DNA from 3 places in the Synechococcus sp. BDU 130192 genome. Region 1 is predicted to be linked to each of the others. Evidence: predicted binding sites of a transcription regulator. Region 1 holds the regulator's gene; each other region holds the start of a gene.
What was found. Region 1 encodes NtcA, which controls nitrogen genes in cyanobacteria. Its sites were predicted from a motif close to GTANCNNNNGNTAC; they were not measured.
Positions count from the first base shown of each region.

Region 2: a site for NtcA is predicted at 8,965-8,978, ahead of AACT35_RS10145 (DUF4278 domain-containing protein). Genes of this name have one in related genera too.
Region 3: a site for NtcA is predicted at 2,555-2,568, ahead of AACT35_RS03695 (DUF3155 domain-containing protein). Genes of this name have one in related genera too.

Region 1 is NZ_CAWNNO010000033.1:35,399-46,161, reverse strand. It holds gene acnB (bifunctional aconitate hydratase 2/2-methylisocitrate dehydratase) at 1-1,371, opposite strand, end outside; gene AACT35_RS08790 (serine/threonine-protein kinase) at 1,493-2,944, opposite strand; gene AACT35_RS08785 (THUMP domain-containing class I SAM-dependent RNA methyltransferase) at 3,010-4,134, opposite strand; gene AACT35_RS08780 (Uma2 family endonuclease) at 4,266-4,859, shown strand; gene AACT35_RS08775 (Uma2 family endonuclease) at 4,860-5,456, opposite strand; gene rsmH (16S rRNA (cytosine(1402)-N(4))-methyltransferase RsmH) at 5,516-6,388, opposite strand; gene fabI (enoyl-ACP reductase FabI) at 6,465-7,241, opposite strand; gene ntcA (global nitrogen regulator NtcA) at 7,522-8,253, shown strand; gene AACT35_RS08755 (DUF3084 domain-containing protein) at 8,306-9,676, shown strand; gene AACT35_RS08750 (pre-16S rRNA-processing nuclease YqgF) at 9,691-10,092, shown strand; gene alaS (alanine--tRNA ligase) at 10,147-10,763, opposite strand, start outside.
Region 2 is NZ_CAWNNO010000044.1:14,617-25,379, forward strand. It holds gene groL (chaperonin GroEL) at 1-698, opposite strand, end outside; gene AACT35_RS10115 (Rqc2 family fibronectin-binding protein) at 911-2,677, opposite strand; gene AACT35_RS10120 (hypothetical protein) at 2,729-3,310, opposite strand; gene AACT35_RS10125 (YcjF family protein) at 3,333-4,934, opposite strand; gene AACT35_RS10130 (DUF3611 family protein) at 5,213-5,815, shown strand; gene AACT35_RS10135 (DUF565 domain-containing protein) at 5,842-6,213, shown strand; gene AACT35_RS10140 (ATP-dependent Clp protease ATP-binding subunit) at 6,343-8,808, shown strand; gene AACT35_RS10145 (DUF4278 domain-containing protein) at 9,014-9,427, shown strand; gene rppA (two-component system response regulator RppA) at 9,633-10,316, shown strand; gene AACT35_RS10155 (transglycosylase domain-containing protein) at 10,313-10,763, opposite strand, start outside.
Region 3 is NZ_CAWNNO010000009.1:48,954-59,716, reverse strand. It holds gene AACT35_RS03710 (esterase-like activity of phytase family protein) at 1-177, shown strand, start outside; gene AACT35_RS03705 (HAD family hydrolase) at 123-896, opposite strand; gene AACT35_RS03700 (sensor histidine kinase) at 1,010-2,326, opposite strand; gene AACT35_RS03695 (DUF3155 domain-containing protein) at 2,606-2,935, shown strand; gene AACT35_RS03690 (cofactor assembly of complex C subunit B) at 3,104-3,643, opposite strand; gene AACT35_RS03685 (response regulator transcription factor) at 3,728-4,438, shown strand; gene queG (tRNA epoxyqueuosine(34) reductase QueG) at 4,475-5,419, shown strand; gene tsf (translation elongation factor Ts) at 5,495-6,151, opposite strand; gene rpsB (30S ribosomal protein S2) at 6,201-6,971, opposite strand; gene AACT35_RS03665 (hypothetical protein) at 7,129-7,374, shown strand; gene psaA (photosystem I core protein PsaA) at 7,592-9,811, shown strand; gene psaB (photosystem I core protein PsaB) at 9,986-10,763, shown strand, end outside.

The sequences.
Region 1 (10,763 bases):
ACGGGTCGCAAAGAAGTCGGGCAGTTGCTTGTGGGTAACGACATCAACTGGCTTCGGATAGGCGGCAGTGTGACAGAAAGTTTGTAGGGTCAAGTCCGCATTGAAACCGAGACAAGCCAGCTCTTTTAGCTCATCGCGAGTCATCGGGCCAGTGGTGTCTTGGGAACCCACGGTGGTCATGATCGGCTCGCAGGATGTCCCGGGACGAACCCCTTCTAAACCGCACGCTTTGCCCACCATTTTTTGTGCCAAGGTAAATCCTTTGTGGGTATCTTCGGGCAGGGAGGGACGCACAAACACCGTCGTCGGTTTGAGTCCGAGAGCTTCACGGGTTTTGTCGGTGAGTGCCCGACCAATCAGCAAAGGAATTCGACCGCCTGCGCGAACTTCATCGAGGATCGTTTCAGGCTTCAGTTCAAAAGTAGAGATTGTTTCACCCGCTTCGTTGGTAATTTTGCCTGCGTAGGGATGAATGGTAATGATGTCACCTGTTTGGAGCTTGCTGACATCACACTCAATGGGCAGTGCGCCAGAGTCTTCAGCGGTATTGAAGAAAATCGGGGCAATTTTACCACCGAGAATATAACCCCCTGCTTTTTTGTTGGGGACAAAGGGAATGTCGTGGCCGAGGTGCCATAGTACAGAGTTGATCGCTGATTTCCGGGAGGAACCGGTACCGACCACATCACCGACATAGGCAACGGGATGACCTTTTTGCTTCAGTTCGGCAATGGTTTCTAACCCCTCTGGCATTTTGGACTCTAGCATTGCGAGGGCATGGAGGGGAATGTCGGGGCGGGTCGTGGCGTGGGGCGCGGGAGAAAGGTCATCGGTGTTGGTTTCGCCGGGAACCTTAAAGACAGTAACGGCGATCGCCTCGGGAACTTTGGGCTTACCAATAAACCAAGCGGCTTCTGCCCAGGCATCGATCACTTGTTTAGCGTAAGTGTTGCTTTCGGACAGTTCGAGGACATCGTTAAAAGCATCAAAAACCAACAGGGTTTTACTCAGGGCAGTGGCGGCGGCACTGGCAATATTGCTGTCGGGGGATTTGAGGAGTTCGACGAGGGATTGGACGTTATAGCCACCCACCATAGTTCCCAGGAGTTCCACTGCATCCTGGGGACTGATCAGGGGACAGGTAATTTCTTTTTTGGCAATGCCTGTGAGGAATCCGGCTTTCACATAGGCGGCTTCATCAACACCGGGAGGCACGCGATCGCGCAATAAACTCAGCAGTTCTGCTTGTTCTGCTGTGGGGGGATTTTTGAGGCGATCGCAGAGTTCAGAGGTTTGTTCTGCGGTTAGCGGTAAAGGGGGAATTCCCAATTGGGTGCGTTCGGCGGCGTGTTTGCGGTAGGCTTCTAGCATAGGGAGATCTATCGGTTATCTAACGTTTTAGATACTCTATTGTAATGCCCGCTGTAATGGCGCTATGGGTGAACAATCTCAGTCTTGGATTGTCCATAGAAGTAAGGAAAAGCTGGGCTGTTTAAAGAATTTTTTGGAGCAAACGGTAAATCAGGGTAAATAAGGCGATCGCCGCCACCAAGCCCGCCCCAACTAAAACAGCAATCATTGCCAGGGTGGTAAATTCCATAGTTTGCACCAGGAAAAAAGCCGCCCCCAGGGTAATGGCACCGAGGATCACCATTTCCTTCAGTTCGAGAATACGTCGGGCGATCGCCAAAATGATTAACCCCATGGCCGCCCCCCAAACGCCCATGCCCACATTGCCCGCGAGGAAAGTCCCCACAAGGGGCATTAATAACACCCCCTCAAAGCCCGTAAACCCTACCCCAATCAAGAGGGGCACCACAGAACCAGTGGCAGTTTGGTTCCCAGTCGGGGCTTTCGCAGGAGGTGGCGTTTTTTTTGGTGGCGCAAGGGGGGCCTGTTTTTGTTGTTTAGGGGATTTTGCTGGGGCTGGGGGCTGTACCCTTGTGGCGGCGGTGGCAGGTTGAGCGGAGCCTTGTTGCTGGTTAGGCAAGTCTAAAAGTTTGAGGGCGACCTGGGCAGATTTTGGGCGATCGCCTGGGGTAGGCTCCAACATCAAATCCAAAAGCGCCCCAAAGCGCGGTTCAATTTTTTGGATAAATTTGCGCCACTGCCATTTATTCTGATACCCATCAAACAATGTTTCCGGCGTTTCCCCCGTGAGCAACACAATACAGGTCACTGCCAACGCATAGAGATCCGTCGCTGGATAAACCTGCGCCCCCCGCATCTGTTCCGGTGGTGCATAGCCCGGTGAATAAATCCCCGTCGAACGTTGGGACGCACTGGCCGCCCCTGCCCCTGCCGTGACTTCCTTCACTGCCCCGAAGTCGAGCAGATAAAGTTCTCCGTCCACATGGCGCATAATATTCGACGGTTTAATATCCCGGTGGATCGTGCCCTGGTCGTGGACAAAGGCCAGAACCTTCAACATCGACACGAAAATTGCTTTAACTTCCGTCTCTGGTAACTTGCCCCGTGCCGCTAATTCCTGCTCTAGATCTTTCCCCTCGATGTACTCTTGCACGAGATAAAAATATTGGGCTGTTCCCTGGCCCTGGGGTTGGGGCACGATCAACGGGAAAAAGGCAAACAAATCCGGAATTTGGGGGTGACGATTGCCGATTCGTTCTAAAACATGGGCCTCCCGCTCAAACAATTCCTGGGCCATGGCCAACTGCTGATCATCTAAATTCCCCATGGGCTGAAACTGTTTCACTACGCACAGGCGCATGGTTGGCGTATAGCGATCGCGCGCCAAAAAAGCCGTCCCAAAGCCCCCCTGACCGAGAAGTTTTTGGGGAAGGTAGCGGCCACCCAAAATTAAATGCATCCCACAACTGGTGCAATATTTCTGCTGGGCTGTTTTTAGGTGGGTTGGATCATCGAGATCACTAAAATGATTTTGGGGATGGTGACATCCGGGACGAGTGCAGAGGATCTCCATGCCAAGGTTTAAAAATGAGGTAAAAAAAGAGCGTCAATTTGCCCCCCATCCTAACAGAGAACCCTTTAGTAGAGTTCGTATTTCAGCAGGCGACATTCTAAGCCACCGTTATAGACCACAAAGCGTCGCGACGCCCGCAGTCCGACTCGTTTCGCCAGTTCTGCATTGCCCGTAAGAATATAGCCCGTCCAGCCCTTAAACCGCTGTTTGAAAATATCGCCAATGCGTTTATAAAGCAGCCCTAGATCTTCATCGGCACCGAGACGATGGCCATAGGGCGGATTGCAGATAATCACGCCACGGTCGGCAGGGGCTTCTACTTGTTCTAGTTCCCGACAAGCCAGTTGGATATGGTCGGCAACGCCACAATTTTCCGCATTCGTCCAAGCTTGTTGAATCACTTCTTGATCGCGGTCTTGGCCAATGATTGGCTGTTGCAGTTGGTCTTTGGTGGCATATTCGGCCTCGTTGAGGAGGGTTTGCCAAAGCTCAGCATCAAAATCTTGCCAATGCTGAAAGCCAAAATCCCCCTGGAAAAGGCCGGGGGCAAAATTCAAACTTTTTAGGGCGGCTTCAATGACAAAGGTGCCGGAACCACAGAGGGGATCCACCAGAGGCAGATCCGGCGTCCATTCGGCGAGATCCAGGAGACCAGCGGCAAAATTTTCCTTGAGGGGTGCTTTCCCCATGGCGGGCCGATAACCCCGGCGGTGCAAACTATGGCCGGAACTGTCGAGGCTGATAGTACAACGGTTATCGCGAATGTGGGCATTGATCAGGACGTCAGGATCTTCGACATTGACACTGGAGCGATCGCCAAATTGATCCCGCTGTTGATCAATGATCGCGTTTTTTACTTGGAGGGCGGTGAAATGGGTGTGATTGAGATTTTTATTTTTACCGGTACAGGTGACGGCAATGGTTTGGTTGGGCGCGAGGTATTCAGACCAGTCAATGCTTTGCACGCCCCGATAGAGTTCCTTGGCGGTGAATGCTTTAACTTTTTTAATTTGTACCAGCACCCGAAACGCTAACCGTGACCAGAGATTGACTTTGTACAATAACTGGCGATCGCCTTGAAAAGAGACCCCGCAATATTCTGTTTTCACTGCTTGGGCACCGAGGTTTGTCAGTTCCTGGGCCGCAAGCTCTTCAATGCCCTGGGCTACCGTTGCAAAATAGGTTTGCATTCTATATCTATCGCCTGAAATTGTTTGCCGGAAAGATTATCCCCCAGTGTAAGGGATGGGGCGATCGCCTTTTTCCGGATCCGAATTCGGTAGGATAGAACATACCATCACCCAGCACGAGGGACGATTTTATGACCGTTGCCACGAGCCGACCTGTTCTCACCGAAACCCAAAGCCTAATCCTCCCTGGCCGCTACAGTTGGGAAGAATTCCAGGCGATCCAAACGGCGATCGGTCAAGCTTCCAGCCTGCGGATCACCTACCTAGACGGAGTAATTGAACTGATGACCCTGGGGGAATACCACGAATCCATCAAAACCATTATCGGCTTTCTCGTAGAACTATATTTGTTCAATCAAGGGATCGAATTTCATCCTGTCGGGAGTGCCACCCGGGTCTCGCGAGAAAAATCCGTTTCCTTTGAACCAGATGAATCCTATTATCTCGGTGAACAAAAAGAGCATCCCGATCTCGCCATTGAAGTTAATGTCACCAGCGGTAGTCCCCAGAAACTCGAAAAATATCAACGCCTCGGCATTCAGGAAGTTTGGCTGTGGCAAGCGGAAAAATTTTCAATTTATGTCCTCGAAGAAACTGCCTACCAAGCTTTACCCAAAAGTAAATTGCTGCCAGATCTTGACTTTGAACTGTTAGCGAAATGTGTGTTAATGCCGTCGCGATTAGAAGCAATCCAGACCTTTACGGCCCAATATCCCCAAAAATAATTAATCCAGATGCCAAATGGGGTTTAAATCGAGTTCAAAGCCTAATAAAACTTGTTCTCCAGAGAGGAAATCCGGTTTTTCTAAAATTTCTGGCGCTTGGTTTTCTCGATAAATTTCTACCTGCTCCGTGGTCGGATCAATCAGCCAGCCTAATTTTGCGCCATTGTCTTGATATTCCTGCATTTTTTCTTGGAGCGTTTGGAGGCGATCGCTAGGGGAACGAATTTCCACAACAAAATCTGGACAGAGGGGCGGAAACTTCGCTTTTTCGGTAGCGGTGAGGGCATCCCAACGGTGACGGCTTACCCAGGCCGCATCTGGAGAACGGTGGGCACCATTGGGCAACTTAAAGCAAGTGGAAGAATCAAACGCAACGCCTTGTTGATTTGTAGTACTCCATATTTCCAGGCGGGCAGATAGCTTAATATTGCGTCGTCCAGTTTCTCCGCCCGTCGGTGGCATGATAATTAATTCTCCTTGGGTACTGAGTTCAAAACGGCAGTCCGGATTGTTTTGGCACAACTCAAAAAATTGTTCGCCACTGAGCCTGCATGTATCGGGAAGACTGAGGGTGAAATTCATTACGCTAGACCCCATCGCCAGAAAATTGTGTCTGCATCCAGCTTAGCTTGTCTGTTTCAGAAAAAGGCGATCGCCTATTCTGCTATTTCTTTCAACTCGGCAAAGCGTAATTTTGCGGATCGTGCCCGGGGATTTTGGTTAATTTCCGTTTCACTGGCAACCATTGGCTTTTTTGTTAGAACCCGCCAAATGTCCCGCTGCCGAAAGGCATTTTTGACGAGACGATCTTCTAAACTATGGAAACTAATAATCCCTAATCGGCCTTGGGGCTTAAGCCATTGGGGGGCATTGACTAATAGATATTGCAGCGCATCGAGTTCACCATTGACAGCAATACGTAATGCTTGAAAGACCCTTGTTGCCGGATGAATTTTCGCTTTTCTCGCCTTGGGATGATAGGTATAAAACACAATTTCTTCTAGTTCTTTAGTTGTCTGAATTGGGCGTTTCATGACTATTTTTTTCGCAATTTGTCGTGACAATCGTTCATCACCGTACTCATAGAATAAATTCGCCAACGCCTTTTCCTCATAGGTGTTGACAATATCCGCTGCCGTTAATGTCTGTTGCTGATCCATGCGCATATCCAAGGGGGCATCAAAACGAAAACTAAAGCCGCGATCGCCTTGATCAAATTGCACCGAACTCACCCCAAGATCGGCAATAATTCCATCAAATTTTTCTCCTTGGGGATTATACTCGCCAAAATTTGACCGCACCGCCCGGAAGCGATCGCCAAATTCTTTTAATCGTTCCGACGCCGCGGCGATCGCCTGGCTATCTCGGTCTACCCCCGTCACCCGCACATCGAGATATTGCTGCAAAATCAATTCTGTATGGCCACCTCCCCCCAGAGTTACATCGAGGTAATGCCCCCCTGGTTTTACTCCCAAGCCCGCCACCAACTCTTCTCGCAACACCGAAATATGCTTAAACTCTGCCGCCATGAATCCATCCAATAAAAAACAAAATCCCCCTATCACTGAGGGGGAACCCAAGGGCGATCGCCACTAAACCAGGACATTACATCCCCATAATTTCGTAGCCAGAATCCACATAGAGCACTTGACCCGTGACCCCACTCGAAAGATCACTACAGAGGAACGCCGCCGCATTACCCACTTCCTTTTGGGTTACAGTCCGACGCAAAGGAGCCGTTGCTTCCACATGGTGAATCATATCGAGAATGCCACCCACCGCCGAGGACGCCAAAGTCCGGATCGGGCCAGCCGAAATGGCATTCACACGAATATTACTGGGGCCAAGATCCGCCGCCAAGTAACGCACACTCATTTCAAGGGCCGATTTTGCCACACCCATCACATTGTAATTAGGGATGACTTTCACCCCACCCAAATAAGTCAGGGTTACAATGGCGCCCCCTTCGGTCATCACGGTTTTCGCCCCCCGGGCCAGACGCGTTAAAGAATAGGCACTAATGTCAAGGGCCGTATTGAACCCATCCCGTGAAGTATCACTAAAATCACCCGTCAAATCTTCGCGGTTCGCAAAGGCAAGGCAATGGATCAAAATATCTAACTTGCCCCACTCTTTTTTGACAGACTCAAACACTTGATCCACCTGGGCATCATCCTGCACATTACAGGGGAGAAAAAGGGAAGGGTTGAGGGGCGCCACAAGCTCACCTACTTTTTTCTCGAACCGTCCCTTATCATCGGGGAGATAGGTAACCCCAATATTTGCCCCGGCGGCATGTAATTGTTGGGCGATCCCCCAGGCAATGGACTTATTATTTGCAATCCCAGTGACTAGGGCATTTTTTCCGGTTAAATCAAGCATATGGGTTCTCAAAAAGTATAAAAAATTAAAGCCAAGAAGCCAGCGTATATTATCTTCGCGCTCTGGTGACTTCGATGCAAACGGCTACTTTAGGGCAAATCAGGGAAAATTCTGCAAAATGCCTGGGAACTAACCCAGAAATCCATAATTATTTTGAAGCAAAAAGTACAAAATACTATACCAGAGTAAGATTTAGTTTAAGGGGAATGCTCATGGTCTCTGCACACTGAGCGCTGATATTTCACCCATCACGGTGGGGAACTGTTGCCCAACAGAATCTATGATGTACAACCCTGATTTCAACCAACCTCCTTTCTCTTCTGCCAATCCAGTGCCTGAACTACCTGCGACTCAAATTACAGACCTTGCGACAGCGTTTCGTCAGTTTCACAGTGGCCCCTTCCCACCTGTTGTGGAGAACTATGACCGGGGCAAGACGATCTTTTTTCCGGGGGACCCAGCGGAACGGGTTTATTTTCTTCTGAAAGGAGCTGTCCGGCTGTCTCGGGTCTATGAAGCGGGGGAAGAAATTACGGTGGCCCTGCTCCGGGAGAATAGTGTCTTTGGGGTTTTATCGCTACTCACGGGACAAAAGTCGGATCGCTTTTACCATGCGGTGGCTTTTACCCCTGTGGAACTGTTATCGGCTCCCATTGAGCAGGTGCAAAAGGCGCTTAATGAGCACCCAGAATTAGCGATGTTAATGCTAAAAGGGCTGTCGTCACGGATTTTACAAACGGAGATGATGATTGAAACCTTGGCCCACCGGGATATGGGCTCACGTCTGGTGAGTTTCTTGTTAATTCTCTGTCGAGATTTTGGGGTGCCGACCGATGAGGGGATTCGCATTGATCTCAAACTGTCCCACCAGGCGATCGCCGAAGCAATTGGTTCGACACGGGTGACAGTAACGCGCCTCCTGGGAGAACTCCGGGAACAGGACATGATTTCGATTTATAAGAAAAAAATTACCGTCCATGACCCCGTAAACCTGAGTCAACAGTTCGCTTAACGCTAAAGTAGAGAAGTCATACTTGTGTGTTTGGATGTCACCTTTTTGTTAAATGACCAGTGCTTTTGTACTAATCTTTTCAGTTTTAATCTTGGGGGGCATCCTGGCGGCACTGGGCGATCGCCTTGGTAGTAAGGTTGGCAAAGCGCGGCTTACATTATTTAATCTGCGGCCAAAACAGACGGCGGTGGTCGTCACGGTCATGACGGGAACAGTGATCGCCGCCAGCACCTTGGGGTTATTGTTTGGCTTGAGCAAGTCCTTGCGCCAGGGGGTTTTTCAGTTGGATGAAATCCTCGCCCAGCGGCGGCAAGAGTTGATGGATGTGACGGCAGAAAAGGAAAAGATTGAAGAAGAGTTGCAGGCCGCGAGGGACGATCGCCTAGAAGCAGAACAAGATTTACAAGAAATTGAAGCAAAATTTGAAACGGCCCAAACTCAACTGGCGGGTTTTCGGGAACAAGCCAGCGAACTTCAGGCTGATATTAATGCGCTCACCACAGAGCAAACGACCCTGCGGCAACAGCGCGATCGCCTCCAGGCCCAAAGTGAAACCCTCCGCGCCCAGCTCAGCCAACAAAACACCATTATTGAAGAACGCTCCCAGCAGATCGAAGCCCTAGAAGCCCAACAGAGTGAGCTCCAAGCCGAGATCAACCAGCGCGATGGTCGCATTGCCCAACTCGACCAGGCGATCGCCCAAAAGGATCAAGTGCTCACGGGTCTAGAAAATCAGATTGGCTCCCTAGAACAGCAAATTGATATCCTCGAAGCCAACTACATCAATTTCCGGAGTGGGAATGTCGCCCTTACGACAGGGCAAGTTTTAGCCTTTGGGGTGGTGCGGATTATTGATCCCAAAGCAGCCAGCCAAGCCGTTGATCAGCTGCTCCGGGAAGCGAATCGCAACGCGATCATTGCCACCGGAGGCGTTAATCCTGACTTTGAGGCGCGGGTGGTGCAAATTACCAATGCCCAAGTGCAACAACTTCTAGGGCAAATTGCCGATGGTCGGGACTACGTGGTGCGCCTCCTGGCAGCGGGGAACTACCTCCAAGGGGAAGGTTCCGTCCAAGTGTTTGCGGATGTGACTTTAAATGAGCAGGTTTTTCGCGCCGGGGAAGTGATTGCCACTTTGTCCCTAGAGGAGCTGAGTGTACAAAATCCTAGTGCCGCCCGGCGTCCAGTGGATTTTCTGTTGGGGGCAGCGCAATTTAGAGCGCGGCGAGCCGGTGTCCTCGGAGATATTCAAGTTAAAGATGGCAATGTTGGTCACATTATCAATTTTGTCGAAGCCCTCAATAATGCACCAGAACCCGTGACAGAAATTCGGGCGATCGCCATCGAAAATGGTTTTACGGCAGGCCCCCTCCGCTTAGAATTAGTGGGCCTCAGTAACGGTAGAATCGTTATCAGACAATAGGACAAGAAGAGTACATGAGCGTTTATCTTGGGTTTGACCCAGGCCGTGACAAATGTGGCCTTGCGGCGCTGGATGACCAGGGGCAATTGTTGAACCACGGCGTCATTGCAGCGGATCAAGCGCCCAACATCGCGAAAGAATGGTGCCAAAGGTATGGTGTTTCTCTGGTGGTCATGGGCAATCAAACGACGGCTAAAGAATGGCATCAAAAGCTCACCGCTGTTTTGCCCCCGGCCATGGCGATCGCCTTTGTAAATGAACGCAATAGCACCCTCGAAGCCCGCGATCGCTATTGGCAGATGTATCCACCCAATTTGTTCCAGAGATTGCTCCCCCAGGGAATGCGCTTACCTCCCCGACCCATTGACGATATTGTGGCGATTTTATTGGTCGAACGCTATCTCAACCCAGCCTAAACAGCAAAAAAGATGGGCCAGAGATCGACCCATCTCGACGATTGGGGTATTAGCTTAACCTAGAGTTTCACGAAGTTGCTGTTTTGCAGTTTGGAGGGCTTCGGGTAATTTACTGGCATCCCGTCCCCCGGCTTGGGCCAGGTTCGGACGACCACCGCCACCGCCACCGCAGAGTTTAGCAATGCCGCCGATAAATTTACCAGCTTGTACTTTTTTGCCTTTGTAAATCCCTTCGCTAAAGGCGGCCACCAGGGAAACCTTGCCGTCTTCTGGGGTTGACCCCAAGACCACTGCTGCCTCACCCAGTTTTTGCTGGAGCCGTTCAGCCGCAGTCTGGAGGGCCTTGGCATCGAGATCGCCCATATTTTCCACGAGGATCTTAAATTTGCCGACGGTTTCCGCTTGGTTCACGAGGGCTTCGGATTTGGCGATCGCCAGCTCACCTTTGACCTTTTCTAATTCCTTTTGGGTGTTGCGCAGTTCCACCTGGATATTTTCTACCCGTTCGGTGATTTCTTCCGGTTTGGCTTTAAATTTATCGCCGAGGTCTTTGACCACCTGATCGCGCACCTTGAGGTATTCCAGTACCGCTGGGCCAGCCACAGCTTCAATGCGGCGGATCCCAGAAGAAATGCCCGTTTCGGAAATGATTTTAAACAGGCCAATTTCAG
Region 2 (10,763 bases), on a different contig from region 1:
GGCACGAGGTCGGCGATCGCCGAAATTTTCTTGTCGGTGATCAGGATGTAGGGATTTTCAAATTCAACGATTTGCCGTTCCTGATCGGTGACGAAATAGGGGGAGATGTAACCGCGATCCAGTTGCATTCCTTCAACCACATCCAGTTCGGTGGCGAGGGACTTGGACTCTTCAACGGTGATCACGCCATCTTTGGTGACTTTGGCCATGGCTTCGGAGATCATCCGGCCTACTTCTTCGTCATTGCCAGCAGACACAGCGGCAACCTGGGCGATCGCCTCTCCTTCAACGGGCTTGGCGATCGCGGCAACTTCCTTCACGAGGAACTTCACTGCCGCATCGATACCCCGGCGCAGGGCCACAGGATTTGCCCCAGCCGTCACATTTTTCAAACCTTCGCGGATCAACGCTTGGGCCATAACGGTGGCAGTGGTCGTGCCATCCCCAGCACTGTCATTGGTTTTCGCTGCCACTTCCCGGATTAACCGCGCCCCCGTATTTTGGAGCGGATCACTGAGTTCAATATCCTTCGCAACGGTGATCCCATCGTTGACAATTTGGGGCGCACCATACTGCTTTTCGAGGAGTACATTCCGACCCTTGGGGCCGAGGGTGATTTTTACCGCATCGGCAAGGGCATTAATCCCTGCTTCGAGGGAGCGTCTAGAGTCATCCTTGAAAGAGACAATCTTAGCCATAGGAGTTTGCGTTATATAGTTTTACGTCACTAGCAAATTTAGCACTCCTAGGGAGCGACTGCTAATGTTTTCTGGTTTCGGCGATGCAAACAGGCCAAAAGCTTTTAAAAAAGGCTTTTCAAGCAATTTGTCTTTTGTGGCTACATATTTTCTTTAAAAAATCAAGTGAGGGATCTCATACCTTTCCCCCCAATGAACCGAAACCCTACCCCCTACTTTTTCTCGGACTGATCTGTGGATTGGGTTAATTTGGCGATCGCCTGTTTTGCCCGTTGGGGTTGACCCCAGAGAATCGTTTCCTGTTTATAGATGCACATTCCTGGTTTGGCCCCCTTGGGTTTATAAACGTGCTTGGGTTTTGTATAAACAATGGGCACCTGATCGCTTTGGCTGGCGCGACTGTAATAGGCCGCAAAATCCGCCGCCCACTGCAATTCCGCCTCATCGGGAACTGCACCGGGTTCTAGTCGTAGTAAAACATGGCTACCGGGGATTTCTTGGCTATGGAACCAAAGATCATAATCATTAGCCACCCGAAACGTTAGATGATCATTTTGTTGGTTATTGCGCCCGATCCAGAGTTCTGATCCTCCTGGGGTGCTGTAAATGTGGGGTTTAGAAACCGCTTGTTTAGCAGTGGGTTCTCGGTTAGTTTTGAGGTAACTCCCGTGGATCAATTCTGCCTGAATTTCCTGTAAAGCTTCTAAGTCAGTGGCATTTTCGTAACTCGCAATTTGTCCCAAACTGGCTTCAATGTGTTCGAGGTAATGAATTTCTGTTTCTACTTCCTTTAAAAGTGGTTGCACAATGTGATTTGCCCGCTTTAGTTTTTGGTGTTGTTTATAAAAAGCCTGGGCATTTTGGACAGCATTTTTATCCGGTTGGAGGGGAATTTTAAGGCGATCGCCTGAGGCAAAATCCGTTAGGGCAATTTCGGTTAAACCCGGTTGCCACTCATGCAAATAGGCCATGAGTAAATCGCCGTATTGACGGTATTGATCCGCTTCGGTGGATTCTGTGAGGCGCGTTCGGAAAAGTTGGGCCTTTTGCTGCAATTTTGCCAACAGGAGACTAACTTTCTGGTTGAGTTGATGGTGCAGTTGTTGGAATTGTTGTTGATTAAGGCGGCTTTGATAATAGTGATTGAGAGTTGGCTGTAGGGGCAAACAAGATTCATCCGGCTGCCAGGTTACCATTTGATATTGGTTGTCCTGGAGCGTCAGGCAAAACTGTCGCTGTTCTAGGCAAGCAAGCCACCGTTGCCATTGCTGAAAAAGACTTTCCCAATCGTTAGCGGTGAGGCTGTCCGTCGTTTGTTCAGGGGTTAACTGGGCCGCGCCAATCATCCCTTCTAGAAGAATAGGACTCACGCCCCGGTAATTTTCGAGGATTTGTTTTTTCAGGGATTTGGGTAATAGGGCGATTCTTTCTTGCCAGCGTTCAAAGGATTCTGTAGGGCTGGGCGCTGTTTTCGTCAGGGCCGGTGGAAATTCGTAGGGTTGGCCGGTTTGGACGGGGCGGACGGTGGAGCGATCGCCACTAATTTGTTGGGTCGTAGTGACAATTTGCTGATCGGCATTGGCGAGGATCACGTTGCTATGTTTCCCCATAATTTCGACGTACAAATGCCATTGGGGGGCTTCTCCAGGGCGGCGGCCAAACTGAAAATCCACAACCCGTTCCCAGGGTTGGATCAATTCAATTCCCAGCAAGGCCGAACCTTTGATAAGGTGGCGCAGTTGGTCGCTAAAGGTAAAGGTATCGGGATCCCTGGGGGGGCGATCGCCTAAATGCATTCTGGCGGCCTGGGGGTGCCAAGATAACCAGAGCCATTCCCGTTTTTCGAGGGTGCGCAGGGCTAAACAGAGGGTTTGTTTGTCGTATTGATAAACCTGTTCGAGGCGCGCTGGCACCCAGTCCCGCTGTAATTCCGTGACCAGGGCCACCAAGGTTGTGTAGTCTACTGCCTGAATTTTCATTGCTGCTCGATTCTCCCCAATGCCGATGCCACGGATGCGCAGTCTTGGATCTTAGGGGCTTTCGCTAAAACTATCCAGATAAGCGCCGATATATTTTTTCATTCGTTCGATGAAATAGGCCGAAAACAGTTCCCCATAGTCTGCTTCTACGAGGGCGATCGCCTCATTTAAACGGTGATGACCACAGGCGATAAACTGCGCCGTAGAAATGGCATGGAACTGCGACTCTGCCCCAGGCACATTATTTTTAAACGCATCAATGTAGAGTCCCCGCACCCGCCGCACATAGTCGGTTTCCCAATCGCTAAATTCAACGGTGCCGATGCTGGGAAACGACAATTCCACATTTTTCATAAAGCCCATCACCATGTTCATACATTGCCGGGTCTGCTCGATGGGGAGCGCTTGGGCCGCGCCGCACCGATAGGCCCATTGGGTAATGCCGTTGGTCACTTCTAGGGCGCGCAGTTTTGCCAATTTCTCCAGGGTTTCCGTCGGGAAGCGATCCAGATCTTGCAATTGCTGTTCAATTTCGGCTTGGAAACCAGCAAAGTCCGCCGCAAAAAATTCCTTGAGTTCGTAAATTTCCGCTAATTTCTGCCAGTTAATCTGTCGCTGTGGTGCCATAACCATGCCTCAAGCTTCCGTGCAAAATCTACCATTCATCCCGCCGTCGCCGTTGGGGTGCTGTCCATTCCAACTCCGCTAACTCTGGATCTTCTTCCAGTTCAATTTGCCACACTTCCTTAAAGGGATTGACAACTTTTAGAATTGCATCGCCGACAAAATCTTTGACAAACTCATCTTTTTTACTGAGCTTAAATTGCTCCTGTACCACTTCCGTGATCCCGCCATCGCCCCAATCCTGGTCATGGCGAAAATATTCAATGAAACTTTTGCCCGCGATGCGCGTGAGGTAGGCAGCTGTCACCCCCTGGATTGCTTTGCCCACGAGGTATGTAGCAATGTTTGTTTGGAGAATCTTCGCAAGGATTTCCACCGCCCCTTTAACGACCCCTAAACTGACCAGGGTTTTGCCGAGAGAAACAGCTAATTCTTTACCGCGATCGCCATCGATTTCGCAGCCATACACCCGACCAATTTCCATCACCATCTGGGCATTCACCGCTGCCGTTGCCAACATATCCACCACAGGTAAGGGCGTCACAGCAATTACTCCAGCGCCAATCCACTGGTAGCGTTCAATCACCTGTTCGGCCTGTTTTTTCCGTTGGTGTTCAATGATTTTGCGGGCTTCTTCCCCCAGGCGTTGGGATTGTAGGAGGAGATTATCTGCTAACAAATCATCCCCTTCGGCCCGCAGCACCACCGCTAAACGTTTCACTAAGGGCATCACGTCCGGCTCTGGGGTAAAAATTTCGCCATCCTCTAGTTCTACGGGTTGGGGATTGGCACAGACTAAAACCACGTCCTGGGGAGTGATCAGGTGTTGTACTTTTTCCTTGAGGCGATCGCCAATCAATTGTTGATCAGCATCTGCGTAAACATCGATTTTGTTAAACACCAACAGCGATCGCTTGCCAATTTCAGCCAGCTCACAGAGGGGATCATATTCCGATTGCCGCAGATCGTTATCCACCACGAAAATCAGCAGATCCGCATTGGTTGCCAACTCCCGCGCCAGGCGATCGCGTTGAATACCCGCTTCCCCCGCTTCTAAAATCCCCGGCGTATCCGTGATTAAAATTTGCCGATTCACCCCTTTTAATTTTAGGCGATAGGTCTGGCCCGTCTGGGTAGTGCCCATGGTCGCTTCGACGTTACCCACCATTTGCCCAATTAGCGCATTCACCAAAGATGTTTTGCCCGCCGATCCCGTACCAAAAACAGCCACCTGGAGCTCTTGTCGCTCAAAATTCGCCTGAATTTCTTGGGAACGGTTCAGGAGGACTTTCTGGGCAACTTTATCTTGGATTTGGTTGACTTGCTGTTGAATGGTGCGTAGATTTGCCGCCGCCACCTCTGTTTTTTCCGTGGGCAGTTGGGGCTGATAATTGACAACTTTTCGGGGCGATCGCGGTTTTCGTTTGCGACCAAAGAGGTTGAAATAGCGCCAAAACGTCCAGAGAATTAAGCCAATTAAAGCAATAAGCACCAAAATCAGCAGATTTGCCAGAAATGGCGCCGTAAAGGACACCTGGAGATAGAGACGATAGAGGGAATTCACCAACCACAACATCAGCCCCAGAATAATACTCAGGCCAATGAAAAATAAGGTGAGGCGAATCGGGTGCATTAACGCGCAAACTCTCTGAAAAACCTGATGACCATCATAGCTTGTCCCCCTTCGCTGAGGATGCTGTAACCCTTAGTTCACTTGACTCCCATTGTTTGTTTCCGGCTGTTTGGTCACCATTGATCTTGGTGATAGGCATCAAATGCTAGACAAGGGAGTGTTGGTTAGAGTTAGGGGCGATCGCCTTTTCCCTTTTGGCAACCCAACAGTTGATATAAGAGAATGGAGCAAAAGCAAATTCTGACCCTGCAGACATAACCCCATCACCACAAACTCCTATGAAACGTGATTCCTACGGTGCTTTAGCGGGCGCATCGATCCCCGCCGCCATCCTCAGAGCCTCGGCCACCCTCAAACTCGCCGGTAATATTGGCTTCTGGGTACAGATTATCCTCGGTGTTGTCGCAGCGCTAATTCTCCTCTTTGCCAGTGCGAGCCTAGTCGGCAGTGATGCCACCAACGCCAACCAAGATATTCGCTTTAGCCAGGGAAGCAGCTTTGGGCTATTCTGTGCTGCCGGCGGTCTCATTGCCCTCATCGTGAGTATCTTTTTCTTCTTCCGCTACAAAACCATTGCCCGACTGATGCTCGCGGGTGATAGCTCCCTCCGGCCCAAGAAATCCTACACCATTCAAACCATTAAATTTGGTCTCTTGGCTAACCTCCTGGGTATGATGTTTGCGATCATTGGTGCCGAAGCCTTTGTGGGGCTCGTCCTAGGGAAATCCTTGACCATTCCCCAGGGGGCCGTTTTTTCCAATACATCCCAGCTCATTCAACCGAAAGATCTATTTATCATCCTGGCGAATACCCACACGATCGCCTCCCATTTCACCGGGATTGTCATTGCCCTCTGGCTCCTCGATCGATTGAATAAATAATGTCCTCACCGCTCCCGACGTGACCTATGCAACGCACCCGACTCAATCTCCTCCTGGGGGAAACCCTTGGGCAATTTACCAGTTTTTTTCAAAATCCATGGCGCAAGATGGCCTTGCTCGCCATTTTTCTCCTTTTTGGAAACTTTGTTGCGACGGTTTTTCCGCCGGCTGTCGGCCAAGCCATGGCTTGGGATCCGATAGTTGCCATTGGGATCATTTTTTTGGCTGAAGTGATCAACTTTCTCTACTACAGGCAAGGCGATCGCCAAACCATTGCCCAAAAAGCGGCCACAAACCCCACTGCGCCCCAGAGCCGACTCTTATTTCAACTGATGCATGTCTTCAAAATTGGGCTCCTGTATGGCCTCACTGTTTCCGCCGTTAACGTCGGTTCGTAGCGAATGTTACCAGAGCTTGCCAAGGGGGAGAAACCGTATCAGAATCAATTGTTCTAGGCATCAACCAAAAATTTCCCCTGTGCTAGAATCAACTCTACATAGGGACTAGCAGCAGGTAAAAAACAGGTCATGTTTGAACGCTTCACAGAAAAAGCTATTAAGGTGATTATGCTCGCCCAAGAGGAAGCGCGTCGCCTTGGTCACAACTTCGTTGGTACGGAGCAAATCCTCCTCGGTCTCATTGGTGAGGGGACTGGCGTTGCCGCTAAGGTACTCCGGTCTATGGGGGTTAATCTCAAGGATGCCCGCATTGAGGTAGAGAAAATTATCGGGCGGGGTTCTGGCTTTGTGGCCGTTGAAATTCCGTTCACGCCCAGGGCAAAACGGGTCTTAGAACTCTCCCTCGAAGAAGCTCGCCAATTGGGTCACAACTATATTGGTACGGAGCATTTGTTACTAGGCTTAATCCGTGAAGGGGAAGGAGTTGCTGCCAGAGTCCTCGAAAATTTAGGGGTTGACCTCTCCAAGGTACGTACCCAGGTAATCCGGATGCTCGGTGAGACCGCAGAAGTCGCAGCGGGTGGCGGTTCTTCCCGGAGTAATAAGACACCGACCCTAGATGAGTTTGGCTCGAATCTGACCCAACTGGCCAAAGACAGTAAGCTTGATCCCGTCGTTGGTCGTCAAAATGAAATTGAACGGGTAATTCAAATCCTTGGTCGCCGCACGAAAAATAATCCGGTACTGATTGGCGAACCAGGGGTCGGGAAAACGGCGATCGCCGAAGGTCTTGCCCAAAGAATTTCCAATGGGGATGTGCCTGACATCCTCGAAGAAAAGCGCGTTGTCACCCTCGACATTGGTTTGCTGGTTGCGGGCACGAAATACCGGGGTGAATTTGAAGAACGCCTCAAAAAAATCATGGACGAAATTCGCCAAGCCGGGAATGTGATCCTGGTGATTGACGAAGTTCATACCCTAATCGGTGCGGGTGCTGCGGAAGGGGCGATTGATGCCGCCAATATCCTCAAGCCTGCCCTCGCCCGTGGTGAACTGCAATGTATCGGTGCCACCACCCTTGATGAATATCGTAAACACATTGAGCGGGATGCGGCCCTTGAGCGGCGTTTCCAGCCCGTAATGGTCGGTGAACCTTCCGTCGAAGAAACCATTGAGATTCTCTTTGGTCTGCGGGAACGCTATGAACAGCACCACAAGCTTAAAATTTTAGATGAAGCCCTTGATGCAGCGGCAAAATTAGCCGACCGTTATATAAGCGATCGCTTCCTGCCCGACAAAGCCATTGACTTGATCGATGAAGCGGGTTCCCGTGTTCGGTTGATCAATTCCCAACTGCCCCCCGAAGCCAAGGAACTCGATAAAGAATTGCGCGATGTCCTGAAGCAAAAGGATGAAGCGGTGCGCTCCCAAGACTTTGATAAAGCGGGTGAACTGCGCGATCGCGAAATGGAAATCAAAACCGAAATTCGGGCGATCGCCGCCAGCCAAAAAGAGAAAAATAGCGACATCGATGCCGTGGTTGATGCTGAAGAAATCGCCCACATCGTCGCCTCTTGGACAGGCGTTCCTCTCAACAAACTCACCGAGAGCGAATCCACCAAACTGCTCAACATGGAGGATACCCTGCACCAGCGGCTCATTGGTCAAGAGGATGCCGTGAAAGCTGTATCCCGCGCCATTCGCCGGGCCCGTGTTGGCTTGAAAAACCCCAACCGCCCCATTGCCAGCTTCGTCTTCTCTGGCCCCACTGGGGTTGGTAAAACCGAATTAACCAAGGCTTTAGCTGCCTACTTCTTCGGTTCTGAAGATGCGATGATTCGCCTCGACATGTCCGAGTTCATGGAGCGGCACACCGTTTCTAAATTAATTGGTTCCCCTCCCGGCTACGTCGGCTACAACGAAGGGGGTCAGTTAACCGAAGCCGTCCGTCGTCGCCCTTACACAGTCATTCTCTTTGACGAAATCGAGAAAGCCCACCCCGACATCTTCAACATGCTGCTGCAAATCCTTGAAGATGGACGTTTGACCGACGCGAAGGGGCGCACCGTGGACTTCAAAAACACCTTGATTATCCTGACCTCCAACATTGGCTCTAAGGTCATTGAAAAAGGTGGCGGTGGCCTCGGCTTCGAATTTGGCGAAGATGCGGCAGAATCCCAGTACAACCGGATCCGTTCCCTGGTCAACGAAGAACTCAAGCAATACTTCCGTCCAGAGTTCCTCAACCGTCTCGATGAGATTATTGTCTTCCGCCAACTCAACAAAGAAGAGGTTAAAGAAATCTCCGAAATCCTCCTTAAGGACGTCTTCAAGCGCCTGACTGAGCAGGAAATTGAGTTGCAAGTTACCGACAAGTTTAAGGAGCGACTCGTGGAAGAAGGCTACAACCCATCCTATGGTGCCCGTCCATTACGTCGCGCGATTATGCGCCTGTTAGAGGATGTCCTCGCTGAGGAAATTCTTTCTGGCCGCGTTGGTTCTGGTGATACGGCGATCGTCGACATCAATGAAGAAGGTAAAGTGGCCGTCAGTAAAGCGGCAAAACCTTTGGAACTAGCCAAGCAACCTGGTTAACTGTGACCAATCTATAGCCTGTCGATAACCCTAACGTTAATTAAACCTAAGATGCCAAGAGGAGCTTTCGGGCTCCTTTTTTGTGGTTTGGTTATACGCAATCTAAGTAGAATCCTTAAGTTTTTCTGATTTTTTCGAGAAAATTTAGGAATTAATGTAACAATAGTTACAGAAAAAAGTTTTGAGGCACAGTGAGGAAATCTCTATGAAATTGACATATCGTGGTGTTTCCTATGATTCTCTTCCCGCAACCTTAGAAGTGACAGAAGGGGATATCTTGGGTCGTTATCGTGGACAAACGGTGCGGCGACACTGTGTAACGCAAACAGTTGATCGTCCGGATGTTGAGTCAGTACTCCTCCACTATCGGGGTGGCACCTACGCGATTCAGCAACCTGTGGTTAAAGCGACGGCCCAACAGCAACAGGAAGCGGCCGCTGCAGCTTGTCCGGTACGAGTCCCACAGCTCTCTAAATTAATGGGTCAAGACGCCCGGCGTGTGCACCTAGAAAATATGCGTCGCAGCTTAGAACGGCGGATCCGCACGGCCCAAGCCCAGGGGGACGAACAACTGATTACCCTGCTGCAACAGGAATCTAACGCTTTATCCTCGGTGTAAGGTGTGATTTTGATTTAAACTCTTTCTGACTCTGGTGATAGAACAAGGTAAATCTCCCCAGTAGTCGTAACAGTAAGAATAATGAATATTCGTTGGAAGTAGATGGAAGCTGCTTCCTTTTTTATTGGGAAAATGGTCGGCGATCGCCTTGGGTCAGGTTTCCTTCTTCGGGAATAATGGGAATCAAGGTGTTTTGGAAGTAACCATGCGCATTTTGTTGGTAGACGATGAACGGGAATTACGGGGCGCCCTGAGCCAAGTGCTCCAACGGGAAGGGCATACCGTAGCATTGGCAGAAACTGGCCAGCAGGGGTTAGAACTGGCCTGTGATCAAGAGTATGATCTACTGATTTTGGATTGGATGTTGCCGCAATATTCGGGGGTTGAAATCTGCCAACGGGTGCGATCGCTAGGCCGCACAACGCCTATTTTATTTTTAACGGCCAAGGATACGGTGGACGACCGGGTTTCTGGTCTGGATGCTGGTGCCGATGATTATTTAGTCAAGCCCTTTGAGTTGCGGGAACTGCTGGCCCGGGTGCGGGCTTTATTAAGGCGATCGCCGGGGGGAGAGCCACCTAATCGTTTAAAGATTGCCGATCTCGAATTAGATATCGCCAACCAAATGGCCTACCGTGCTGGCCGGGCCATCCGCCTCTCGGATCGGGAGTTGCAACTCCTGAGCTATTTTATGGAGCACCCAGCTCAACTCCTGACCCACGAGCAAATTTATCAACACCTCTGGCAAGATGGCGATGAATCTCCCAGCAGTAATGTGCTGGCGGCTCTGGTACGCTTGCTACGACGTAAGGTAGAAGCAAAAGGCGATCGCCCTCTAATCCACACCATTTACGGCAAAGGATATTACTTTGGCGAGCAGAATACCTAGGGAGCTGTTTCCTTCTTTTGAATGACAGGGGGAGCCGGCACATCAACATTCGTAGGAGCTGGTCTTGGGGCCGCAGGCGGACTCGGTGGCGTTGCGGTGGATGCAGGTCGATTATTCCTCGGTAAGGGGGCAAGGGGAGGCACAGTATCCGCCGGATCAGTGAAGTCAAAGGCCGGTGCTGGGGGCTTAATTTCATTGTCGACCACAGCTTTATTATCATTGTTCGTCGATGTTGTCGCCGCTGCCTCTGGGGTTGGGCGCTCATCAGAGGATGTTTCCGTGGTCTCTTGTGCTTCTGAATTTGTGGTGCTGGTTTTTTCTTCTGTATCTGTGGCAACGACCTTCGTTTTTTTCGCGCCCCCTTGGATTGGTTCTGCGGCAATAGAACCGACGCGATTATTCAAATTTGGTAATTTGGGAAAATCTTCCACCGTCATGGCCGCTGCA
Region 3 (10,763 bases), on a different contig from region 1:
CTGCGACAGTTGGGGATTGGTCTCGATAACCTAGAAGGTATGACCCTAGGGCCACGGCTTGCCGATGGCAGCCAAAGTTTACTGTTGATCAGCGATGATAATTTCAGTACCGATCAGGTAAATCAACTTTTGCTTTTTCGCTTGAGTAATTCGGCAGCTAAAGTCACATCAAAATAAGGCCAAGTGCCGACTTCTCCGGCCAATACTGTAAAGGGTTGATCGGGTTCCCCTAGATCACTGAGTACCAGGTCAGCCCCCGTAAAATCTTGGTTAGCGGTGTAGTTATTCACTGTGACGACGGTGGTGAGGCCCGCATCCCGTGATGAAAGCCAGCCATTACCAGAATCTTCAAAGGCGACACATTGATCGGCCCGGAGATTCATTTTTTCGAGGGCATAGAAAAAGATATCGGGGGCCGGTTTTTTCTGGGGTACCATGTCGCCAGCGGCAATAACCTCAAACCAATCCATGGCATCGGGGGCGAGGGAATGGGTCAATAGGGCGGTGACATTGGCTGGGGTAGTGGTGGTGGCGATCGCCAAACGAATGCCTTGATCCCGTGCTTCTTGAATCAGTCGTCTGACGCCGGGGCGTAGTGGTAAAACTTCATTGGCCAGTAAATCGCAGTAATGCTGGGTTTTGCGGGCGTGAAGATCCTTGATAAAAGCAGTCAGATCACCGACCGATGGCATTTGTGGCTGCCAAGATTCAATGTAAAAGCGAATTCTTTCTTTACCCCCCGTCACCTTCAGGAGCTGACCGTAAAGATCTACCGACCAATCCCAGGGCAAACCGACATCCGCAAAGGCGCGGTTAAAAGCAACGCGGTGGGCATCCTTTTCTGTATTGGCCAGGGTGCCATCCACATCAAAAATCAGGGCTTCTAGTTGTCCCATGTAAAACCTCAACTATTTTTATCGTCCCCACTGTACTGGGAAATTGTCTGCAATACCGAAAAGTTGCTTAATGCAAAAACAGCATTCTAAATCTCAAAAATTAAATAATCAAATCAATTGCCTTGGGGAAGCTCAGCAGAGGTAACTTGATGAGGATTTGACGCGACTTTAAGCCACAACATAAAAGTGCTACCGGGGAGAGCTTCGGTATGGGGTAAGCCAATGGTTGGGCTATATACTTCAATGTCCCCGGCCATTTTTCCCACAAGATCAGCGGCGATCGCCAACCCCAGCCCAGTACCTTCAATGGTGCTTTCCGCCTGCACTCCCCGGTAATGCCGTTCAAAGACATGGGGCAAATCCGCCGGGGGGATGCCGTAGCCCGTATCGTGGACGGCAATGGTCAGTTCCTGGGCCTGGGCTTCTACCTGCAAGAACACTTGTCCCCCGGACGGAGTATATTTCAGGGCATTTTCTAAAAGATTATTCAAAACTTCCATCAGGGCTGTGTGATTCCCTAAAACCCAAGGAGACGGTTCTGGCAGCACGTAATTTAAGGTGATTCCCCGCTCGGTGGCGATCGCCCCCAGGGAAGCGACGAGGGGAAGTACCACTTCTGCTACGGGTAACGGCTCTACGGAGAGGGAACGGTCTGGGGCAAAACTCGGTTCACCATTGGGCGGTAAAGCTAAACTTGGCCCTCCCTCCAACTGGGGAATTTGAGCCGTTAAGAGATCCACCTCTTCACTAAATTGGGTGAGCAATCCTTTCAGGCGATCGCTTTCCCGGACAATGCCTTCGGCGACCGGATAATTTTTCTCCGTCGGCAGTAACCGCTTCAACAACAACTTACCGAAGGTACTAATCGCCATCGTTGGATTACGAAGCTGGTGTAGCAGATCATGGAAATGCTCTTGTTCTAGGGCCTGGAGATGTTGCTGTTGGGTGAGCCGCTCCGTGGCCCAACTCTTTTGCTGATCCAACACACAGGCCAGCACTAAACCTTCGGCGATCAATTCAATCTGGGTCACCTCTGGCGATCGCCAACCCCGATCCCGGCGTCCCGTCGCTAAAATTCCCAAAATTAAATCACCATGCCACAGGGGAAATGCTCGAGCCGGTTCCCCCAACAAACCCACAAGATCATCCGGCAAAGCAGCCGCTTCCTCACCCATCGAGACATCAAGCCATTCCTCTTGATCCGGAACCATCGTTGCCATCTCCGTTGACCCCTGCCTCCCCGCCGCCAGCAAACGATCGGGAAAGGCACTAATGGGTTGGAGCGTAATTTCTTGATTCTCTTGATCTGGCTGGGCCAAATAAACAATCCCCCACTCTGCCCCAACGCCTTGGGCTAACAATTGCAACTGCCCTTGGCACAGGGACAAATACTCTGGGCTAACTGGCAACAGTTGCGGTAATGTCGTCATGAATTTCATCCTCCCAAGCCGCAATCCCTAGGGGATATTTCCCAGGAAACCTTGATAAATCAGGGGTTTTGACAAAAAACTTAATTCTTTTTTCACTTTTGGATTGATCGCCTACCTTCATTGGATTGTAGTAGATTTCTTAATACAAAAAATCCAACCCATCGCGAAAACCAGTCAATTTTCACTTGATTTTTTTCAATGGAGCCGATATACTTTGCTCGACATTCTGTAACTCCTGTTACAGCTGTTCTAAAAAAGTAAAGAAGAGGAGGTACTGGGTTGGCAAGAAAGCGTAAACGCAAGAGTCGGCGTCGGCAAGAAGGAAGAAAAATTTTAGAGATTGTCCCACAATATAATATCGAAAGCGGTGATGACAAACCCGTGACTGCAGCCCGCAAGCATATCGCTGCGAATGGGATTATGCCCCCAGCAGTCGTTGTAGTTAAGCGTAATGAGCATACCACTGATCGGTACTTTTGGGCAGAAAAAGGATTATTTGGTGCCCAATATGTAGAGGAGAATCACTTTTTATTCCCCAGTCTACGGGTGCTTTGTAGCAACGCCGATGAAGAAGCATCTGAAAAAGCGACTGTTTCTAGCAAAGCTTAAAGTTCCTTCAAAAATATATCACTTAACCTAACGTTTAGGTGATCTCTAATCCCCTTCTATCAATTTCAATACTCCCTAGTCCCACCCATTTTCGGGTCGGGGCTATTTTTGTCGCGTTTTTGCCATGGTTTTAATGGATAGCTTAATTGGTTTTGTTGGGGACATTTCCTAAGCTTCATGGAGCTGGTAAGGCATCACCTGACGCAGTTGGATCAACTCATCCCGGTGGGCGGTCACCGTAATTAATTGGGTGGGAGTCTCAGTAATCGGTGTTTGTGTGGTGATCTGTAAAATAACTTTTTCTACCTTCCCTGCCTTACGCCAGTAAAAGAGACCTGCCAAGGGAGCCAGGAGACAAATACCAAGGAAAGCAAAGCCAATATTGGGATAGAGCAGTGCTAAGACCAGGGCAATACAAACTAAACCGAGGGCTGCTAATAGGCTTAAAAAAACAGCAATAAAGCCACTGGGAGGAACAAAGCCTTCATAGGTGACAATGTTATTGACACCATCAACGGTGGTAATCCGATAGGCTCGCTGTTCGAAGTAGGTTTGGAGACGCTCAAAGATGGATTCTTCAGGCTCTTTTGCCAATAGCTCTACTTGTTCGGTGCGATCTTTGATGGAAGCGCGAATGAAGAAAAACAGACCGACCATCAAGAGCAATGTAAGGAGGAGGGTCGAGGTGATTACGGATTGTTCTAACACGATTTTTACAAGGAGGGCTTGAAGATTCACTGCATATAAATGTATATCGATCATGCTATATTTTGGAAAGTCTCCGGGAAAACCATGAAAAAAATTCGGGTTGTTCTAATTGAAGATCATGATTTAACGCGCATCGGGCTAAGAACTTCTCTACAACAATGTGCGGACATTGAACTTTTAGCAGAGGCGGCCAATGGAGCGGATGGATTGCGTTTGTTAGAAGAGATTCATCCTGATTTAGCGATTGTGGATATTGGTTTGCCTGAGCTTGATGGGATTGAGTTGACCCGGATTTTGAAACAAGAAAAGCTCAAGGATCAGTCCCACGAGGCGCAAACAAAGGTTTTGATTTTGACGTTGCAGGATGATGATGCGGCTGTTTTAGCGGCCTTTGCGGCAGGGGCTGATTCCTATTGTATGAAGGATATTACGTTTGATCACTTGGTAGAGGCGGTCAAAACGACAGACTCAGGCAACAGTTGGATTGATCCGGCGATCGCCCGTATTGTCCTCAATCAAGTGCAAGGGGGAGAATCCCTTTCTGGCTCTACAGTTACGATTCAAGCGACTTCCCCAGAAGATCAACAACTCCTAGAAAGCTGTCCCCTAACGGATCGAGAATTGGAAGTACTCCAATTGATTGTTGATGGTTGCAGCAACTCCGAAATTGCCGAGCATTTATTTATCACCGTGGGTACCGTTAAAACCCATGTCCGCAATATTCTCAATAAGCTTTGTGCCGATGACCGTACCCAGGCTGCTGTGCGTGCCCTTCGTTCTGGTCTGGTCGGTTAAAAAGCGCCTTGGCGGAGATTCATCAAATTATTCAAAATGTCGCAGTTGCAAACAGATAGGACTGTCCGAGTCAAAAATTATGCTTTAAGTTTAGGATTTCATTTGGTGGGCATTGCCGATGCTACCGTGGACAATGCTCACAATCAACAGCAGTTACAGGCTTGGTTGGCGGCAGGGTATCAAGCGGAAATGGTCTGGATGACTAACCCGAAACGCCAGGATATCCAAGCCTGTTTACCAGGGGTGCAGTCGGTCATTTGTGTGGCCCTCAACTATTACACACCCCATGCCCATTCTGAGGCACCAGGCGTAGGCAAGATTTCCCGGTACGGCTGGGGCCGAGATTACCATCGTGTCTTAGGCAAACGTCTAAAAGCTTTCTGCCAGTGGCTCACCAAAGAATTTCCGGAGGAACACCACCGTTTCTATGTGGATACCGGGCCTGTCCAGGATAAGGTTTGGGCAGAACGAGCTGGCCTCGGTTGGATTGCCAAAAATAGCAATGTCATTACCAGAGAGTACGGTAGTTGGGTCTTTTTGGGGGAGGTCCTCACCACTTTAGCTTTGACGCCGGATCAGCCCCATACAAAGCATTGTGGTACTTGTACCCGTTGTATCGAGGCTTGTCCAACCGGGGCGATCGCCGCTCCCTTTACCGTTGATGCGAACCGTTGCATCGCCTATCACACCATCGAAAATCGAGCCGAACAACTGCCCCCTCACATTGCCCCACACCTACAAAATTGGGTGGCAGGTTGTGATATCTGTCAGGATGTCTGCCCCTGGAACCAGCGCTTTGCCCAACCCACCAATATTGAAGATTTTCAGCCTTACCCCAAACATCGTGCGCCAAAGTTAGCCGAACTTGCCACCTTATCCGAAACAGAATGGGATCAAAGACTCACAGGATCGGCGCTGCGGCGTATTAAACCAGCCATGTGGCGACGCAATGCCCAGGCAAACCTTGACCATCAACCATAGAAAAAACCTCCCCCATAACATGGAGAAGGCGGGACAATATTTAAGCACACACAATCAAATCAGAAATTAGAGTTCCTATTGACCCATTTGCGCAGCGACTTCTGCGGCGAAGTCTTCTTCTTTTTTCTCAATGCCTTCGCCCAGGACGAACCGTTGGAAACGACGAATTTGGATATTTTCACCAATGGTGGCGATCGACTGCTTCACAAGCTCTTCAACCGTCATATTCTGATCACGAATGTAAGGCTGATCCATCAAAGAAAGCTCTTTTAGGCGCTTAGCAATGCGGCCTTCAACAATCTTTTCTTTGATATTATCGGGTTTACCGGCCAGGTCATCGCGACCCATTTCAATTTCGCGCTCTTTGTCGGCAATTTCAGTCGGAATGTCATCGACTTTCACATACTGAACATTAGGACAAGCAGCGATTTGCATCGCAATCCCTTTGGCCAGATCTTTGAAGATATCACCACGGGCAACGAAATCCGTTTCGCAGTTCACTTCTACGAGAACACCAATGCCACCACCGGTGTGAATATAGCTTTCGATCAGTCCTTCGGCTGCTACCCGACCTGCTTTTTTCTCAGCAGAGGTAATCCCTTTCTGACGGAGCCACTCAATCGCTTTAGTGATGTCCCCATTGGTTTCACCAAGCGCTTTTTTGCAATCCATCATCCCTGCGCCAGTTTTATCGCGCAGTTCCTTGACAAGCTTTGCAGAAATTTGTGCCATGTTGCTGTTCACCAAAAAATTATCAGGTCAATTCAAGAAGATATTACGCTTATTCAGACTCAGATGCATCGGTCTCATCGGCGTACTCATCGATTGCTTCATCGAAGTCTCCGTAGTCACCGTTATCATCAACGGGCTGACCGTGGCGACCGGCATAAATTGCATCGGCCAATTTACCCACAATCAATTTAATAGAACGAATTGCATCGTCGTTGGCCGGAATTGGCAAGTCAACGGTTTGGGGATCGCAGTTGGTATCTAGGAGAGAAACGATGGGAATCCCTAATTTTTGGCATTCTTGGATGGCATTGTGCTCCCGACGTTGGTCAATGATCACCACAATGTCAGGGATTTTGCGCATATTCTTAATGCCGCCGAGGTATTTTTGCAGCTTGTCCAGTTCGCGACGAAGCATGGAGGCTTCTTTTTTCGGACGGCGAGCAAGGTTACCGCTTTCTTCGAGGGCTTCTAATTCTTTGAGGCGCTCAACACGGGTTTTAATAGTTTCCCAGTTGGTGAGCATTCCCCCCAGCCAACGCTGGTTGATGTAGAAAGCGCCACAGCGTTTTGCTTCTTGGGCAATGATGCCAGCGGCCTGACGTTTGGTGCCGACAAAAAGGACGTGCTTACCGTTTTCGGAAGCTTCCTTCATGTAGGTGTAGGCTTGTTCAACGAGTTGCGCAGTTTGAACCAGGTCAATGATGTGGACACCGTTACGGGATGTGTAGATGTAAGGTGCCATTCTGGGGTTCCAGCGACGAGTTTGGTGCCCAAAGTGGACACCAGATTCTAGTAGCTCAGCGAGAGATACAACGGGCATATTCTGTTTACTCCTTTTCGGGTTAAACCTTCATCTGGGGACATTTCATCTGTGCGAAACACCCGAAAGAATCCCAGATGTGCGAGTTTTAAACAACCTTATCAGGGTAGCATAGCTCCGCATTTGAGGGGAGAGGTCTACGGAGAACAGGCTTGGGATGCGTGACAAAAACGACTTAAGGCGATCGCCAACAACCATTATTTCACTTAACCTTGGTGTTCATATTGGGCATTCCATAAAAAACGAAGGAACCCCCTTGGAATCATGGCCGTCGTTCCTGGGGGCGATCGCCAGAGAACTTCCCATAATGAAAGGTAACGTTACATTGCTTTTTGTTACAAAAAACCGTTTGCGTTTTCAGTTTTTCGGCGGAATTCAATTGATTTCAGCCATTGTGCCGTAATGATTTCAGGGAGTTTTAAATATTGTTAATGTCCCCCAACATCCTTGGAAAGTAGGCCCTATCATTTACATCAATGCTTTTTGCCCAATGGGTTTTAGAGCAGTCCTAAATCACTGGAAACCTTGCAAGCTGGTGATTCGCTCACAGCTTATCTATTTGAATACATCTATTTAGATAGAACCTTTATTACGTCGATTGTCTAGAGAGGAGAATCCTCATGGCAGTAAAGGTTGATAAGGATCCGGTACCAACTTCCTTTGAGAAGTGGGGCAAACCGGGTCACTTTGACCGAACTCTGGCACGGGGTCCAAAAACCACCACCTGGATTTGGAACCTCCATGCTGATGCACATGATTTCGATAGCCAAACAAGTGATCTCGAAGATATTTCGCGCAAAATCTTTAGCGCCCACTTCGGTCACCTTGCTGTAGTCTTTGTTTGGCTCAGCGGCATGTACTTCCATGGCGCAAAATTTTCTAACTATGAAGCTTGGTTAAATAACCCCACTGTTATTAAGCCAAGTGCACAAGTGGTTTGGCCCGTTGTGGGTCAAGGCATTCTGAACGGAGACGTCGGTGGCGGCTTCAGCGGTATTCAAATTACCTCTGGTCTGTTTTACCTCTGGCGTGCTGCTGGTTTTACCAACTCTTATCAGCTCTATGTGACTGCCATTGGCGGTCTTGTTATGGCAGCCCTAATGGTGTTTGCCGGTTGGTTCCACTACCACAAAGCAGCTCCAAAACTGGAATGGTTCCAGAATGCTGAAGCCATGATGAATCACCACCTATCCGTATTGTTAGGTTGTGGTTCTTTGGGCTGGACTGGCCACTTGATCCACGTTTCTTTACCGGTAAACAAGCTCCTAGATTCTGGTGTGGCTGCAAAGGATATTCCTTTACCCCACGAGTTCTTTGATGCTTCGGTAATGGCGGAACTGTATCCCAGCTTTGCCCAGGGTCTGAAGCCTTTCTTCACTTTAGATTGGGCTGCATACTCTGATTTCTTAACCTTCAAGGGTGGCTTGAATCCCACTACTGGTAGCCTCTGGCTTTCCGATGTGGCTCACCACCATTTGGCGATCGCTGTTCTCTTCATCATCGCAGGTCATATGTACCGGACTGGTTTCGGTATTGGCCACAGCATGAAAGAGATCCTCGAAGCCCACAAAGGCCCTTTCACTGGCGAAGGTCACAAAGGTCTTTACGAAATTCTAACCACCTCTTGGCACGCTCAATTGGCGGTTAACCTCGCGCTGCTTGGTTCTTTAACCATTATCATCGCGCACCACATGTACTCCATGCCTCCCTATCCTTACATGGCAACAGATTACGGCACTCAGCTGTCTCTGTTCACTCACCACACTTGGATTGGCGGCTTCCTCATTGTTGGTGCTGGTGCCCACGGCGCAATTTTCATGGTTCGCGATTACGACCCCGCTAAGAACGTTAACAACCTCTTAGATCGCGTAATTCGTCACCGTGACGCGATTATTTCTCACCTCAACTGGGTTTGTATTTTCCTTGGCTTCCACAGCTTTGGTCTCTACATTCACAATGACACCATGCGTGCGTTGGGTCGTCCCCAAGATATGTTCTCTGATTCTGCGATTCAGTTGCAGCCTATCTTCGCGCAGTGGATTCAAAACATCCATACCCTTGCTCCCGGTGGCACCGCTCCCAATGCGATCGCCTCTGCGAGTCAAGTTTTCGGCGGTGATGTAGTGGCAATCGGTAACAAAGTTGCCCTAATGCCCATCACCCTCGGTACTGCTGACTTCATGGTTCACCATATCCATGCGTTTACCATCCACGTCACTGTACTTATTCTGCTGAAGGGTCTTCTCTATTCCCGCAGCTCCCGTCTCGTACCCGATAAGGGTCAACTGGGATTCCGCTTCCCCTGTGACGGTCCTGGTCGTGGTGGTACTTGCCAAGTTTCTGGTTGGGACCATGTCTTCCTTGGCCTGTTCTGGATGTACAACTCCCTCTCCATCGTAATTTTCCACTTTAGCTGGAAGATGCAATCCGATGTTTGGGGCACAATCCTCCCAGACGGTAGCGTATCCCACGTCACTGGTGGTAACTTTGCCACAAGCGCAATTACCATTAACGGCTGGCTCCGTGACTTCCTCTGGGCACAGTCTTCTCAGGTGATCAACTCCTACGGTTCTGCACTGTCGGCTTACGGCATCATGTTCCTGGCGGGTCACTTTGTGTTTGCCTTCAGTCTCATGTTCCTCTTCAGTGGACGTGGCTATTGGCAAGAACTCATCGAGTCCATCGTTTGGGCACACAATAAGCTCAAGTTGGCTCCTGCGATTCAACCCCGTGCTTTGAGCATCGTTCAAGGTCGTGCGGTTGGTGTTGCTCACTATCTCCTCGGTGGGATCGTGACAACCTGGGCCTTCTTCCTAGCGAGAAGCTTGTCCATCGGTTAACTCTGAAATGGTTTACCGATCGCCAATTTCAGGGGGAGTTGTAAGAGTTGTATTTCACTCGATTCACCTTCCCTCCCAATTGGCTCCTAGTATCTTTCCCTGCGGGAAAATACAGAGGTTACATTTGACGACCTCACCCTCATTTGTTTAACGAGGAGAACCTCAAGCATAGTTATGGCAACTAAATTTCCAAAATTTAGCCAAGACCTTGCTCAAGATCCCACTACACGTCGGATTTGGTACGGAATCGCTACAGCACATGATTTCGAGACCCACGACGGGATGACTGAGGAGAATCTTTACCAAAAGATCTTTGCTTCCCACTTCGGTCACCTCGCAATCATCTTCCTGTGGACTTCCGGCACCCTCTTCCACGTTGCTTGGCAAGGCAATTTCGAGCAGTGGATCAAAGATCCCCTGAATGTCCGTCCCATCGCCCATGCGATCTGGGATCCCCACTTTGGTCAAGGTGCAATTGATGCCTTTACCCAAGCGGGCGCTTCTAACCCTGTAAACATTGCATATTCTGGGGTTTACCATTGGTTCTACACCATTGGGATGACCACCAATGCTGACCTCTACCAAGGCGCAGTATTCCTTCTGATCCTCTCTTCTCTGTTTTTGTTCGCAGGCTGGCTGCACTTGCAACCCAAGTTCCGTCCTAGTCTTGCGTGGTTCAAGGATGCTGAATCTCGCCTCAACCACCACCTAGCTGGTTTGTTTGGTGTCAGTTCTTTGGCTTGGACAGGTCACCTCGTACACGTTGCAATTCCTGAGTCTCGCGGTGTTCATGTTGGCTGGGATAACTTCCTTTCTGTGAAGCCTCACCCCGCTGGTTTGATGCCCTTCTTCACTGGAAACTGGGGTGTGTATGCGCAAAATCCTGATACTGCGGGTCATGTGTTTGGCACATCTCAAGGTGCAGGTACTGCAATTCTGACCTTCCTTGGTG